Regions from separate parts of the Actinomadura citrea genome, predicted to be linked through region 2. Evidence: predicted binding sites of a transcription regulator. Region 2 holds the regulator's gene; the other holds the start of a gene.

Region 1 (5,842 bases), 5.7 Mb from region 2:
CGTTAAGTACCCTCGCGTCATGCGCACGTAAACCGGCCCCCCGGCAAAGAATCAAGATCGCGAAGGCGCCTTTGCCTCCGCATTGCCCAGGTGGTCCGCGCGGTCGGGGCGGCGCAGCAGGTGCCGTGCGAGCGCGACGCAGGCCAGCAGGGCGACGAGCGCGCAGACCGCCGTCCAGCCGAACCGCGTGCAGGCGCCCGCGCCGAGCCACGATCCGGTGCTGCCGCCGAGGAACGCGCAGGTCATGTAGGCGGTGTTGATCCGGCTCCGGGCGTCCGGGCGCAGCGCGAAGATCCGCGCCTGGTTCGCGATCATGCCGGACTGCATCGCGATCTCCAGCAGCAGCGTCCCGGCGCCGAGCGCCGCGAGCCCCGGCGCGCCGCCGAGGGCGCCCAGCGCCAGCACTCCCGCCGCCGCGATCGTCCCGGTGATCGCGACGAGGCTGACCGGGTCCGGGCCGCGCCGGTCGACCTGGCGTCCCGCGGCGGGCGTCGCGGCCATGGTGCCCGCGCTGACCAGTGCGAGGACCGCGACCGCCTGGGCGCCGAACCCGTACTCGGGGCCCGTCAGGTACAGCGCGAGGCCCGTCCAGACGGCCTGGAACCCGCCGAAGACCGTCGCCTGGTAGAGGCATGACCGCCGCAGTTCCGGTTCCTCGCGCAACAGCCGCAGGGGCGCGGCCAGCAGCGCCGGATAGGACTGCCGCGACGGCGGGTCGGTCGCCGGCAGCGCGAACGCCAGCGCCACCGCGATCGCCAGGGTGGCGGCCGCGGCGATCAGGTACGGGGCCCGCCAGCCGAGCCACTCCCCGGCGAGCCCGCCGAACGTGCGGGCCAGCAGGATGCCGCCGATCGACCCGGCCAGCAGCGTCCCCATGACCGCCCCGCGCCGCTCGGCGGCCACCAGGCCGGCCGCCATCGGCGCGATGACCTGCGCGACCACGGTCGTGACACCGGCCACGGCGCTCGCGGCGACCAGTGCCCCCAGGCCGGGCGCGCCCGCCGCGCCGAGCATCGCCGCACCGGTGACGGCGAGCATCGCCACGACCAGCGGCCGGTGCGGGAACCGGTCCCCGAGCGGCACCAGCAGGAAGTTCCCGGCCGCGTACCCGAACTGCGCCGCGGTCACCACCAGCGCCGCCGAGTTCGGCGCCACGTCCAGCCCGGACGCGACGAGCGGGCTGACCGCCTGCGGGAAGTAGATGTTCCCCACGGCGACGCCGCAGGTCAGAGCCAGAAGGAAGATCATTCGGCGGTCGATCGAGGCGTCCGCCGGAGGCAGGGAGGAAGACACGGATGCTCCACGTCGGGTCGACACCGGCGCGGAATCCGCGCAGGCCGGGACGGCGGGGCTGACCCCCGCGGGAACCGCCTCGGCGTCGTGGAGCGGTGCCGGCCTAGGCCGCCGCGCGCCCCGCCGCCGAGGCGCCGGTCGTGGACCTGCCGGAAACGGTGAACACGCGCGACCTCCCGTAGCGCACCCAAGATCTTCGCGCCGACCCTGGCACGCCCCTCACCCCATCCGCAAACGGTTTTGCGCGGGGCTCAGCGCACGGGGGACCCGGGCTCGTCCATGTTCCATGTGGCCGGCAGGGAGCCCCCGCAGACGGCGCAGGCGTAGTGGTCGTCCTTGACGATGTTGCGTTGGCGGCATCGGCGGCAACGCCGGAACACGATCGGGTGGGTGAACCCGGGAGGACGCTCAAGGCCGGCCCGGTCGAGAGCGGCCGCGACGGCCGTCCAGGAGGACGGTTCGGGGCAGTAGCCGGTCGACTGGTTGCTGATCTCGCCGACCGTCCAGGCGCCGCCCTCCGCGGTGAAGGTGATCTCACCCGCGCCCAGCACCGGTTCGCGGCCCGCGCAGGCGACGTGCTCGCTGCGCTGCGGGGCCAGGCGCAGCGTCCCGCCCAGGTCGATGACGTAGGTGAACGGTTCCCCCGCGTCCTGCGCGGTCTGCCCCGTCAACCAGGCGGCGAGGTCGCCCTGCGACACGATCGCCTGCCCGCGCCGCCCCGGCGGCGCCTGCTCAAGGATGTCGGCAGGTCCGACATAACGGTATTGGCGCGGGTTCACGGGACCGAGCCTGTCACGTCCGGTCTGAGCGTCCGGCCGATCTTGTGCGGACCCGTCCCGCGCTTCCGGTGGGTGCGATACCGCCCGAGCGCCCCACCATCCGGCCGTGGCCTCGGCGGCAGCGGAGCCAAGGCCACGGCCTTCCCTGGGGCCGGATGGACTCCGGGTGTGATCGCTGAGAGCGAACGTTGCTGCGGAAACAAAATGCTGCTCCGTTTTCTTGAGTGTGTACGACTCAATCTTGCGGTTGGGTGTCCTACGGAGTTGGAGCTGAGCATGAGCGAGACCCTGACGCTGCCGGTGCTGCCCCTGGAAGACGGGGTCGTTCTGCCCGGCATGGTGGTGCCCCTGGACCTGTCGGAGAGCGGCGAGGTCCGGGCCGCCGTCGAGGCCGCGCGGGCGGTGGCGCAGACCCAGGGGCCGGGCATCCGGTCGGCGACCAAGCCGCGGGTGCTGCTGGTGCCCCGGCTGAACGGGCAGTACGCCGGCATCGGCACGCTCGGCGTGATCGAGCAGGAGGGGCGGCTGCCCGGCGGTGAGCCGGGCGCGGTCGTCCGCGGCGTGCAGCGGGTGCGGATCGGCACCGGGACGACCGGGCCGGGCGCGGCGCTGTGGGTCGAGGGCACGGCGGTGGAGGCGCCGCCGGCGACGGGGCGCGTGCAGGAGCTGGCGAAGGAGTACAAGGGGCTGGTCAGCGCGATCCTGCAGAAGCGGGGCGCCTGGCAGGTCGTGGACGTCGTGCAGCAGATCGACGACCCCTCCACGCTGGCCGACAACGCCGGGTACGCGCCGTACCTCACCGACGAGCAGAAGATCGAGGTCCTGGAGACCGTCGACGTCGTGGAGCGGCTCACCCTGGTGATCGGGTGGACGCGCGACCACCTCGCCGAGCTGGACGTGGCGGAGACCATCCGCAAGGACGTCCAGGAGGGCATGGAGAAGACGCAGCGGGAGTTCCTGCTGCGCCAGCAGCAGGAGGCCATCCGCAAGGAGCTGGCCGAGCTGAACGGCGACCCGGCCGACGAGGAGGGCGACTACCGGGATCGGATCGAGGCCGCGAACCTTCCCGAGAAGGTGCGCGAGGCGGCGCTGAAGGAGGTCGACAAGCTGGAGCGGTCGTCCGACGCCTCGCCCGAGGGCGGCTGGATCCGCACCTGGCTGGACACCGTCCTCGACATCCCCTGGAACGAGCGGACCGAGGACGCCTACGACATCGCGGGCGCGCGGGAGATCCTGGACGCCGACCACGCCGGACTCGACGACGTCAAGGAGCGCATCGTCGAGTACCTGGCCGTGCGCAAGCGGCGCGAGGAGCGCGGCCTCGGCGTCGTGGGCGGGCGCAGGAGCGGCGCGGTGCTGGCGCTGACCGGTCCTCCCGGCGTCGGCAAGACGTCGCTGGGCGAGTCGGTCGCGCGGGCCATGGGACGCGAGTTCGTGCGGGTCGCCCTGGGCGGCGTGCGGGACGAGGCCGAGATCCGGGGGCACCGCCGCACGTACGTGGGCGCCCTCCCGGGGCGCATCGTCCGCGCCATCCGCGAGGCGGGGACGATGAACCCCGTCGTCCTGCTGGACGAGGTCGACAAGGTCGGCGCCGACTACCGGGGCGACCCGACCGCGGCGCTGCTGGAGGTCCTCGACCCCGAGCAGAACCACACCTTCCGGGACCACTACCTGGAGGTGGAGCTCGACCTGAGCGACGTGCTGTTCCTGGCCACCGCGAACGTGGTGGAGGCGATCCCCGGGCCGCTGCTCGACCGGATGGAGCTGGTGGAGCTGGACGGCTACACCGAGGACGAGAAGGTCACGATCGCCCGCGACCACCTGCTGCCGCGCCAGCTCGACAAGGCGGGCCTGGAGACGTCCGAGGCGGTCTTCGGCGACGACGCGCTGCGGCTGCTGGCGGCCGAGTACACCCGGGAGGCCGGCGTGCGGTCCCTGGACCGCTCGATCGCGCGGGTGCTGCGCAAGGTCGCGGCCAACGTCGCGCTCGGGAAGGCGGCGCTGCCCGTCCGGATCGGCGCGGAGGACCTGAAGGACTACCTCGGCCGGCCGCGGTTCACCCCGGAGGTCGAGCTGAGCAGGAACGAGCGCCGCACCGGCGTGCCGGGCGTGGCGACGGGCCTCGCCGTCACCGGCGCGGGCGGCGACGTCCTCTACATCGAGGCGTCGCTGGCCGACCGGGAGACCGGCGACACCGGCGTGACGCTCACCGGCCAGCTCGGCGACGTCATGAAGGAGTCGGCCCGGATCGCGCTCAGCTACCTGCGCTCGCGCGGCGCGGAGCTGGAGCTGCCGGTCGGCGACCTCAAGGACCGCGGCGTGCACGTCCACGTGCCCGCCGGCGCGATCCCGAAGGACGGCCCGAGCGCGGGCATCACGATGACGACGGCGCTGGCGTCGCTGCTGTCGGGCCGCCCGGTGCGCTCGGACGTGGCGATGACCGGCGAGGTGTCGCTGACCGGGCGGGTGCTGCCGATCGGCGGGCTGAAGCAGAAGCTGCTGGCCGCGTCGAGGCTCGGCATCACCACCGCGATCGTGCCGAAGCGCAACGAGCCGGACCTGGAGGACGTCCCGGCCGAGGTGCTCGAGACAATGACGGTGTTCGCCGTCAGCGACGTCCGCGAGGTGCTGGACCTGGCCCTGGAGCCCGCCACCACCCCGGTCGCCGTCTGATCGCGACGCACGGAACGCCCGTGCCGGGTTCATCCCGGTACGGGCGTTCTGACTTCAATGGACTATCCGGACGCCCGAAACCCGGGGCGGCGCATGAACCGGGGCGGACGGGGCAGACCGCGCCGCGTGTTGGTCGAAATGTGGCAGCCCGCGGCCGCGGGCGAGAGGGTCCCTTGGTATGTCGTCGCCCTGCGCGTGATGGTCGTGATCATCGCGTTGGGTTTTCTCGGCGTCTTCTTCTACTTCGCGTTCAAGCTCACGCTGACGCCCGTCCATGACAACGGGCAGGCGGGCGGGAACACCGATCCGGGCCGGTCGCTCCGGTTCTACATGGACCAGCCGACCAAGGACGCGCTCCTCCAGATAGGCGGCAACGTGGTGCTCCTGGCGCCGCTCGGAGTGCTGCTGCCCCTGGTCTGGACGACCCTCCGAGGCCCCGTGCGGCTGGCCATCGTGAGCGGCATGCTCTCGGGGGCCATCGAGACGGTCCAGGGCGCGTTCGTGATGGGACGGGCCTTCGACGTGGACGACGTCATCCTCAACGTCATCGGTGTCGTGCTCGCCTACCTGCTCATCGGCCGGAGGCTTTCCAGGACCCTTCGCGGCCGTTAGCCGGTCCGCTCCACCGCCGCCGTTACCTCGACCGCGCCGACGTGCGCACCTGCACGAGGCCGGGAAGCCGGCGCTCCACCGCTACTGGCACGGCCGCCACCAACGCGGCGGCGGGGCGACCGCGGCCTTGATGACCGGGAGGAGCGGGCCCCGCCCCGGCGCCCGGGCCCGGCGAGGCCGCCCTGGAGCCGCCGTGCTCGTCGGCCGGGCGGGTGATCGCTGTGAGCGTTCGTTGCCGACCACGTACGCCGGATCACCGAGCCTGCTCGACCGGGTCAGGATCCGGTCCCCACCAGTGCAGGCGTGCCCCGTGGGCCTGTCTGTGGTGCACGTCATACGCCGGCGGCTGTCACAGGGCGCCCGGCACCGGTGCCTTGTGTTCGTCAGGATGCCGTGCGGAAACGATCCGAACGGTACCAACTCCTTGAATGGGGGGGACCGATGACAAACGGGGAACAGACCTCGGTGCTGATCACCGGAGGCAA
Region 2 (5,842 bases):
GGTCGCCGATCGCCGTCTGCACGAGGCGGCGCAGCGGGCGCGCGCCGTACAGCGGGTCGTAGCCGGTCAGCGCTAGCCACTCGCGGGCCGCGGGCGTGACCCGCAGCGTGAGCTGCCGGTCGGCGAGGCGGTCGGCCAGCCGGTCCACCTGCAGGTCGACGATGCGGGTCAGCTCGTCGGTCGACAGGGCGTCGAAAAGGATCACGTCGTCCAGGCGGTTGAGGAACTCCGGCTTGAACGAGTTCCGGACGGCGTTCCACACCGCCTCCCGCTTGGCCCCGTTCTCCAGCGTCGGGTCGACGAGGAACTGCGACCCGATGTTGGACGTGAGGATGAGGATCGTGTTGCGGAAGTCGACCGTGCGGCCCTGGCCGTCGGTGAGGCGGCCGTCGTCCAGCACCTGCAGGAGGATGTCGAAGACCTCCGGATGCGCCTTCTCCACCTCGTCCAGCAGGACCACCGAGTAGGGGCGGCGCCGGACGGCCTCGGTGAGCTGGCCGCCCTCCTCGTACCCGATGTATCCGGGCGGCGCGCCGACCAGGCGGGCGACGCTGTGCTTCTCGGAGTACTCGCTCATGTCGATGCGGGTCATCGCCCGCTCGTCGTCGAACAGGAACTCCGCGAGCGCCTTCGCCAGCTCCGTCTTGCCGACGCCCGTCGGGCCGAGGAACAGGAACGAGCCGGTCGGGCGGTCGGGGTCGGAGATGCCCGCGCGGGCGCGGCGCACCGCGTCCGACACCGTGCGGACCGCGGCCTCCTGCCCGATCAGCCGCCGGCCGAGGTCGTCCTCCATGCGCAGCAGCTTCGCGGTCTCGCCTTCGAGCAGCCGCCCCGCCGGGATGCCGGTCCAGGACGCGACCACGTCGGCGACGTCGTCCGGGCCGACCTCCTCCTTGACCATCGTGTCGCGGGTCTCGGTCGCCTCCGACGCCTCCTCCAGCTGCTTCTCCAGCGCCGGGATCTCGCCGTAGACGAGCCGCGAGGACGTCTCCAGGTCGCCGTCGCGCTCGGCCCGCGCCGCCTCGCCGCGCAGCTGGTCGATCCGCTCCTTGATCTCGCCGACCCGGTTCAGCTCCGCCTTCTCCCGCTCCCAGCGGGCGTTCACGCCGCTCAGCTGCTCCTGCCTGTCGGCGAGGTCGGCGCGGAGCCGTTCGAGGCGCTGCCGGGACGCCTCGTCGGTCTCCTTCTCCAGGTTCATCTGCTCCATCTTCAGCCGGTCGACGGCGCGCTGCAGCTCGTCGACCTCGACCGGCCGGGAGTCGATCTCCATGCGCAGCCGGGACGCGGCCTCGTCCACCAGGTCGATCGCCTTGTCCGGCAGGAACCGGGAGGTGATGTAGCGATCGGACAGCGTCGCCGCCGCCACCATCGCCGAGTCGTTGATCTGCACCTTGTGGTGCGCCTCGTACCGGCCCTTCAGCCCGCGCAGGATCGCGATCGTGTCCTCGACGGTCGGCTCCCCGACGAACACCTGCTGGAACCGGCGCTCCAGGGCGGCGTCCTTCTCGATCCGCTCCCGGTACTCGTCCAGCGTCGTCGCGCCGATCATCCGCAGCTCGCCGCGGGCCAGCATCGGCTTCAGCATGTTGCCGGCGTCCATCGCGCCCTCGGCCGCGCCCGCCCCGACGACGGTGTGCAGCTCGTCGATGAACGTGACGACCTGCCCCTCGCTCTGCCTGATCTCGTTCAGGACGGCCTTCAGCCGCTCCTCGAACTCGCCGCGGTACTTCGCGCCCGCGACCATCGCGCCGAGGTCCAGCGAGACCAGCCGCTTGCCGCGCAGCGACTCGGGGACGTCGCCCGCGATGATCCGCTGCGCCAGGCCCTCCACCACGGCCGTCTTTCCGACGCCGGGCTCGCCGATCAGCACCGGGTTGTTCTTCGTCCGGCGCGACAGCACCTGGATCACGCGGCGGATCTCCGGATCGCGGCCGATGACCGGGTCGAGCCGGCCGTCGCGGGCCGCCGCCGTCAGGTCGACGCCGTACTTCTCCAGCGACTGGTAGGTGCCCTCGGGGTTCTCGCTGGTGACGCGGGCGTGGCCGCGCACCTTCTCGAACGCGTCGAGCAGCGCCTCCGGCGTCGCGCCGAACTCCTTCAGCAGGCCCGCCGCCGGACCCCCGTCCGCCGCCAGCCCGACCAGCAGGTGCTCGGTCGAGACGTACTCGTCCTCCAGCTGCTGCGCGCGGTTGGCCGCCGTGTTGACCGACCGCTGGAGCTGGCCGGACAGCCGCGGCGTCGCCACCGTCGACCCCTGCGCCTTCGGCATCGCCGCGAGCTGCTCCTCGGCCCGCCGCCGGATCACCTGCCAGTCGGCGCCGACCGCCTCCAGCAGCGGCACCGCCGTCCCGTCCGGCAGCCCGATCAGCGCCACCAGCAGGTGCTGCGGATCCACCTCGGGGTGCCCTTCGGCCGCCGCCCTGCGGACCGCGACCGACAGCGCCTCCTGGCTCTTCTGCGTCAGCTTGTAGTCCATGACCCCACCCCGTAGCCGTGTTCCATCTGGGGGACCCCCCAGACCCCCGACAGTTGCCCTGTTCAGTCCGAGTTGCGCTCGTGCCACACCACGACGCTCGTGCGCCTGATGGGCACGAGGTCGGCGCCGGGAGTGCGGCCCGGTTCCCCGTGCCGCCGCTGCTGCGCCAGCCGCGCCGCGACCGCACGGGTCGATTCGAGTTCGTTCGCGAGCTCCTCCAGCGCGGCGTGCGCCTTGGCGAGCTCCTCGCGGAGCCGCACGTTGTCGCGCTGCAGCTCCAGGATGTGCTTGATGCCGGACAGGTTGATGCCCTCCTCCTGGGAGAGCCGCTGGATCTCGCGGAGCATCACGATGTCCCGCATCGAGTAGCGGCGACCCCGGCCCGCCGTCCGGCCGGGGGACACCAGGCCCATCCGGTCGTAGGTGCGCAGCGTCTGCGGGTGCAGTCCGGACAGCTGCGCCGCCACGGAGATCACGTAGACCGGAGTGTCGTCGCCGAAGGGATCCATGAAGATCACTCCTGTCTGGCCTGCTGGAGGAGGTCGGCGCGCAGGTCGTCTCCCGCCCCCGCCGTCCGGAGCCGGTCGAGCGCCTCGCGCGTCTGCTCGTCGAGCTTCTGCGGGACGTGCACGTCGACGGTGACCAGCAGGTCGCCCTTCGTGCCGTCGCGCCGCGGCGCGCCCCGGCCCTTCACGCGGAACTTGCGGCCGTTCGGGGTGCCCTCGGGCAGCTTCAGCGTGACGGGCTGCCCCTGGAAGGTCGGCACCCGGATCTCGCCGCCGAGCGCCGCCTCGGGGAAGGTCACCGGGACGGTCAGCGTCAGGTTGTCGCCGCTGCGCCCGAACACCTTGTGCGGCAGCACCTTGATGTTCACGTACAGGTCGCCGGCCGGGCCGCCGTTCTCGCCGGGGGCGCCCTTGCCCTTCAGCCGGATCTTCTGCCCGTCCGCCACGCCCGCCGGGATGCGGGCCTGGATCGTGCGGGTGCCGGTCGCGCGGCCGCTGCCGTGGCAGATCGGGCACGGGTCGTCCACGACCAGGCCCCGGCCGCGGCACTCCTTGCACGGCTCCTGGAAGCCGAAGTTGCCGAGGTTGCGGGTCTCGTGCCCGGTGCCCTCGCAGTTCGGGCACACGCGCGGCACGGTGCCGGCCTTGGCGCCCGTCCCGCGGCAGCCGTTGCAGGCCGCCTCGCTGGTCAGCTTGATCGGGACGGTGACGCCGTTCATCGCGCGGCCGAACGACAGGGTCACCTCGGTCTCGACGTCCGCGCCGCGCCGCGCGCGCCGCGTCCCCGCCGTGCGGGTGCCGCCGCCGGCGCCGCCGCGCCCGCCGAACAGGCCGCCGAACAGGTCGCCGATGCGCTCCCCGGCGCCGCCCGGCTGCGTCCCGCCGCCGGTCTGGCCGAACAGGTCGCCGAGGTCGAAGCCGAACCCGCCCCCCTGCTGGCCGCGGAAACCGCCCGGCATCGAGCGCACCGCGTCGTACTCCTTGCGGCGCTTCTCGTCGGACAGGACGTCGTAGGCCTCCGAGACCTCCTTGAAGCGGTCCTCGGCCTCCGCGTCGCCCTTGTTGGCGTCCGGGTGGTACTTGCGGGCCAGCTTCCGGTAGGACTTCTTGATCTCCTCCTGCGAGGCCGTCTTCGCGACACCGAGGACCTTGTAGTAGTCCTTCTCCAGGTAGTCCTTGGTGCTCACGGCGCCCCGCCTTCTGCTATCGCCACTTGCCACATGTCTTCAGGCCCCTGCGGGGCCCGCCCTCGCGGGCGGGCCCCCTGGGAGTCATTCGCCCGGTTCGTCGTCCGCGTCGCCCGGCCCGTCGCCGGGTTCGCCGGCCCCGGAGCCCGGGTCGGGGTCGGCCACCGCCACGCGGGCGGGCCGCAGGATCCGCTCGCCGATCCGGTAGCCGGGCTGCAGGACGTCGGTGACGCTCGTCTCGGTCACCTCGGCCGAGAGCGAGTGCATCAGCGCCTCGTGCACGACCGGGTCGAAGGGCTCGCCCTTCTCCCCGTACCGCTCCAGGCCGAGCTTGCCGGTGACCGCCTCGAGGCTCTCCGCGACGGACTTGAACCCGCCGGTGAGCTCCTCGTGGTCCCGGGCGCGGCCGATGTCGTCCAGCACCGGGAGCAGCTCGGACAGCACCTGCCCGAGGGCCTGCTCGCGGACCGCGACCCGGTCGCGCTCGACGCGCTTGCGGTAGTTGTCGTACTCCGCCTTCAGGCGCTGGAGGTCGGCGAGCCGCTCCGCCAGCTGGGTCTTCAGCGCGGAGTCCTCCTCACCCGTGGCCTTGGCGCCGCCCCCGCCCACCGGGGCCTCCGGGGCCGGCGAGGACTCCCCCGCCTGCGCCCGGACCTCCCCCGTCTCGGGATCGATGCGCCGCTTGTCGCGGATCACCGGGCCCTCCTTCTCCTCGTCCCCGTTGGGAGAGGACGTCACGATGCATCACCCTTCGGCTTGTCCTCGTCCACGATCTCGGCGTCGACGACCTCGTCGTCCTGCGGCTCGCCGCCCTGGGCGCCGGCCGTCGGCCCGTGGTCCTCGGCGCCGGCCTGGGCGCCCTCGGGGTTCTGCGCGTACATCGCGGCGCCCATCTTCTGGCTCACCTGCGCGAGCTTCTCGGCGCTGCCCTTGATCGCGTCGACGTCGGTGCCCTCCAGGGCCTTCTTGACCTCGGCGACCGCATCGCCCACCTCGGTCTTCAGCTCCGCGGGGACCTTCTCGTCGTTCTCCCGCAGGAACTTCTCGGTCGAGTACGCGAGGGTGTCGGCCTGGTTGCGGACCTCGGCCTCCTCCTTGCGCCGGCGGTCCTCCTCGGCGAACTGCTCGGCGTCGCGCATCATCTTCTCGATGTCGTCCTTGGGCAGCGCGCTGCCGCCCGTGATGACCATCGACTGCTCGCGGCCGGTGCCCTGGTCCTTCGCGCTGACGTTCACGATGCCGTTGGCGTCGATGTCGAAGGTGACCTCGATCTGCGGGACGCCGCGCGGCGCCGGCGGCAGGCCGGTGAGCTGGAAGGTGCCGAGCTTCTTGTTGTACGCGGCGATCTCGCGCTCGCCCTGGTAGACCTGGATCTCCACGGACGGCTGGTTGTCGTCGGCGGTGGTGAACGTCTCCGACCGCTTGGTCGGGATCGTGGTGTTCCGCTCGATGATCTTGGTGAAGATGCCGCCCTTGGTCTCGATGCCGAGGCTCAGCGGGGTCACGTCCAGCAGCAGGACGTCCTTGACCTCGCCCTTGAGCACGCCGGCCTGGAGGCTGGCGCCGATCGCGACGACCTCGTCGGGGTTGACGCCCTTGTTCGGCTCCTTGCCGCCGGTCAGCTCCTTGACCAGCTCGGAGACCGCGGGCATCCGGGTAGAGCCGCCGACCAT

Evidence for each region. Region 2 encodes HspR, which represses chaperone genes until heat shock. Its sites were predicted from a motif close to ANTTGAGTCNNNNNGACTCAANT; they were not measured.
Region 1: the regulator HspR is predicted to act here: its motif matches at 2,291-2,313, upstream of lon (endopeptidase La).

The regions. Positions count from the first base shown of each region.
Region 1 covers NZ_JACCBT010000001.1:6,227,301-6,233,142, reverse strand. The annotation lists gene BJ999_RS28685 (MFS transporter) at 52-1,293, opposite strand; gene BJ999_RS28680 (hypothetical protein) at 1,545-2,072, opposite strand; gene lon (endopeptidase La) at 2,349-4,745, shown strand; gene BJ999_RS28670 (VanZ family protein) at 4,872-5,357, shown strand; gene BJ999_RS28665 (SDR family NAD(P)-dependent oxidoreductase) at 5,799-5,842, shown strand, end outside.
Region 2 covers NZ_JACCBT010000001.1:479,648-485,489, forward strand. The annotation lists gene clpB (ATP-dependent chaperone ClpB) at 1-2,476, opposite strand, end outside; gene BJ999_RS02390 (heat shock protein transcriptional repressor HspR) at 2,539-2,985, opposite strand; gene dnaJ (molecular chaperone DnaJ) at 2,991-4,169, opposite strand; gene grpE (nucleotide exchange factor GrpE) at 4,254-4,910, opposite strand; gene dnaK (molecular chaperone DnaK) at 4,904-5,842, opposite strand, start outside.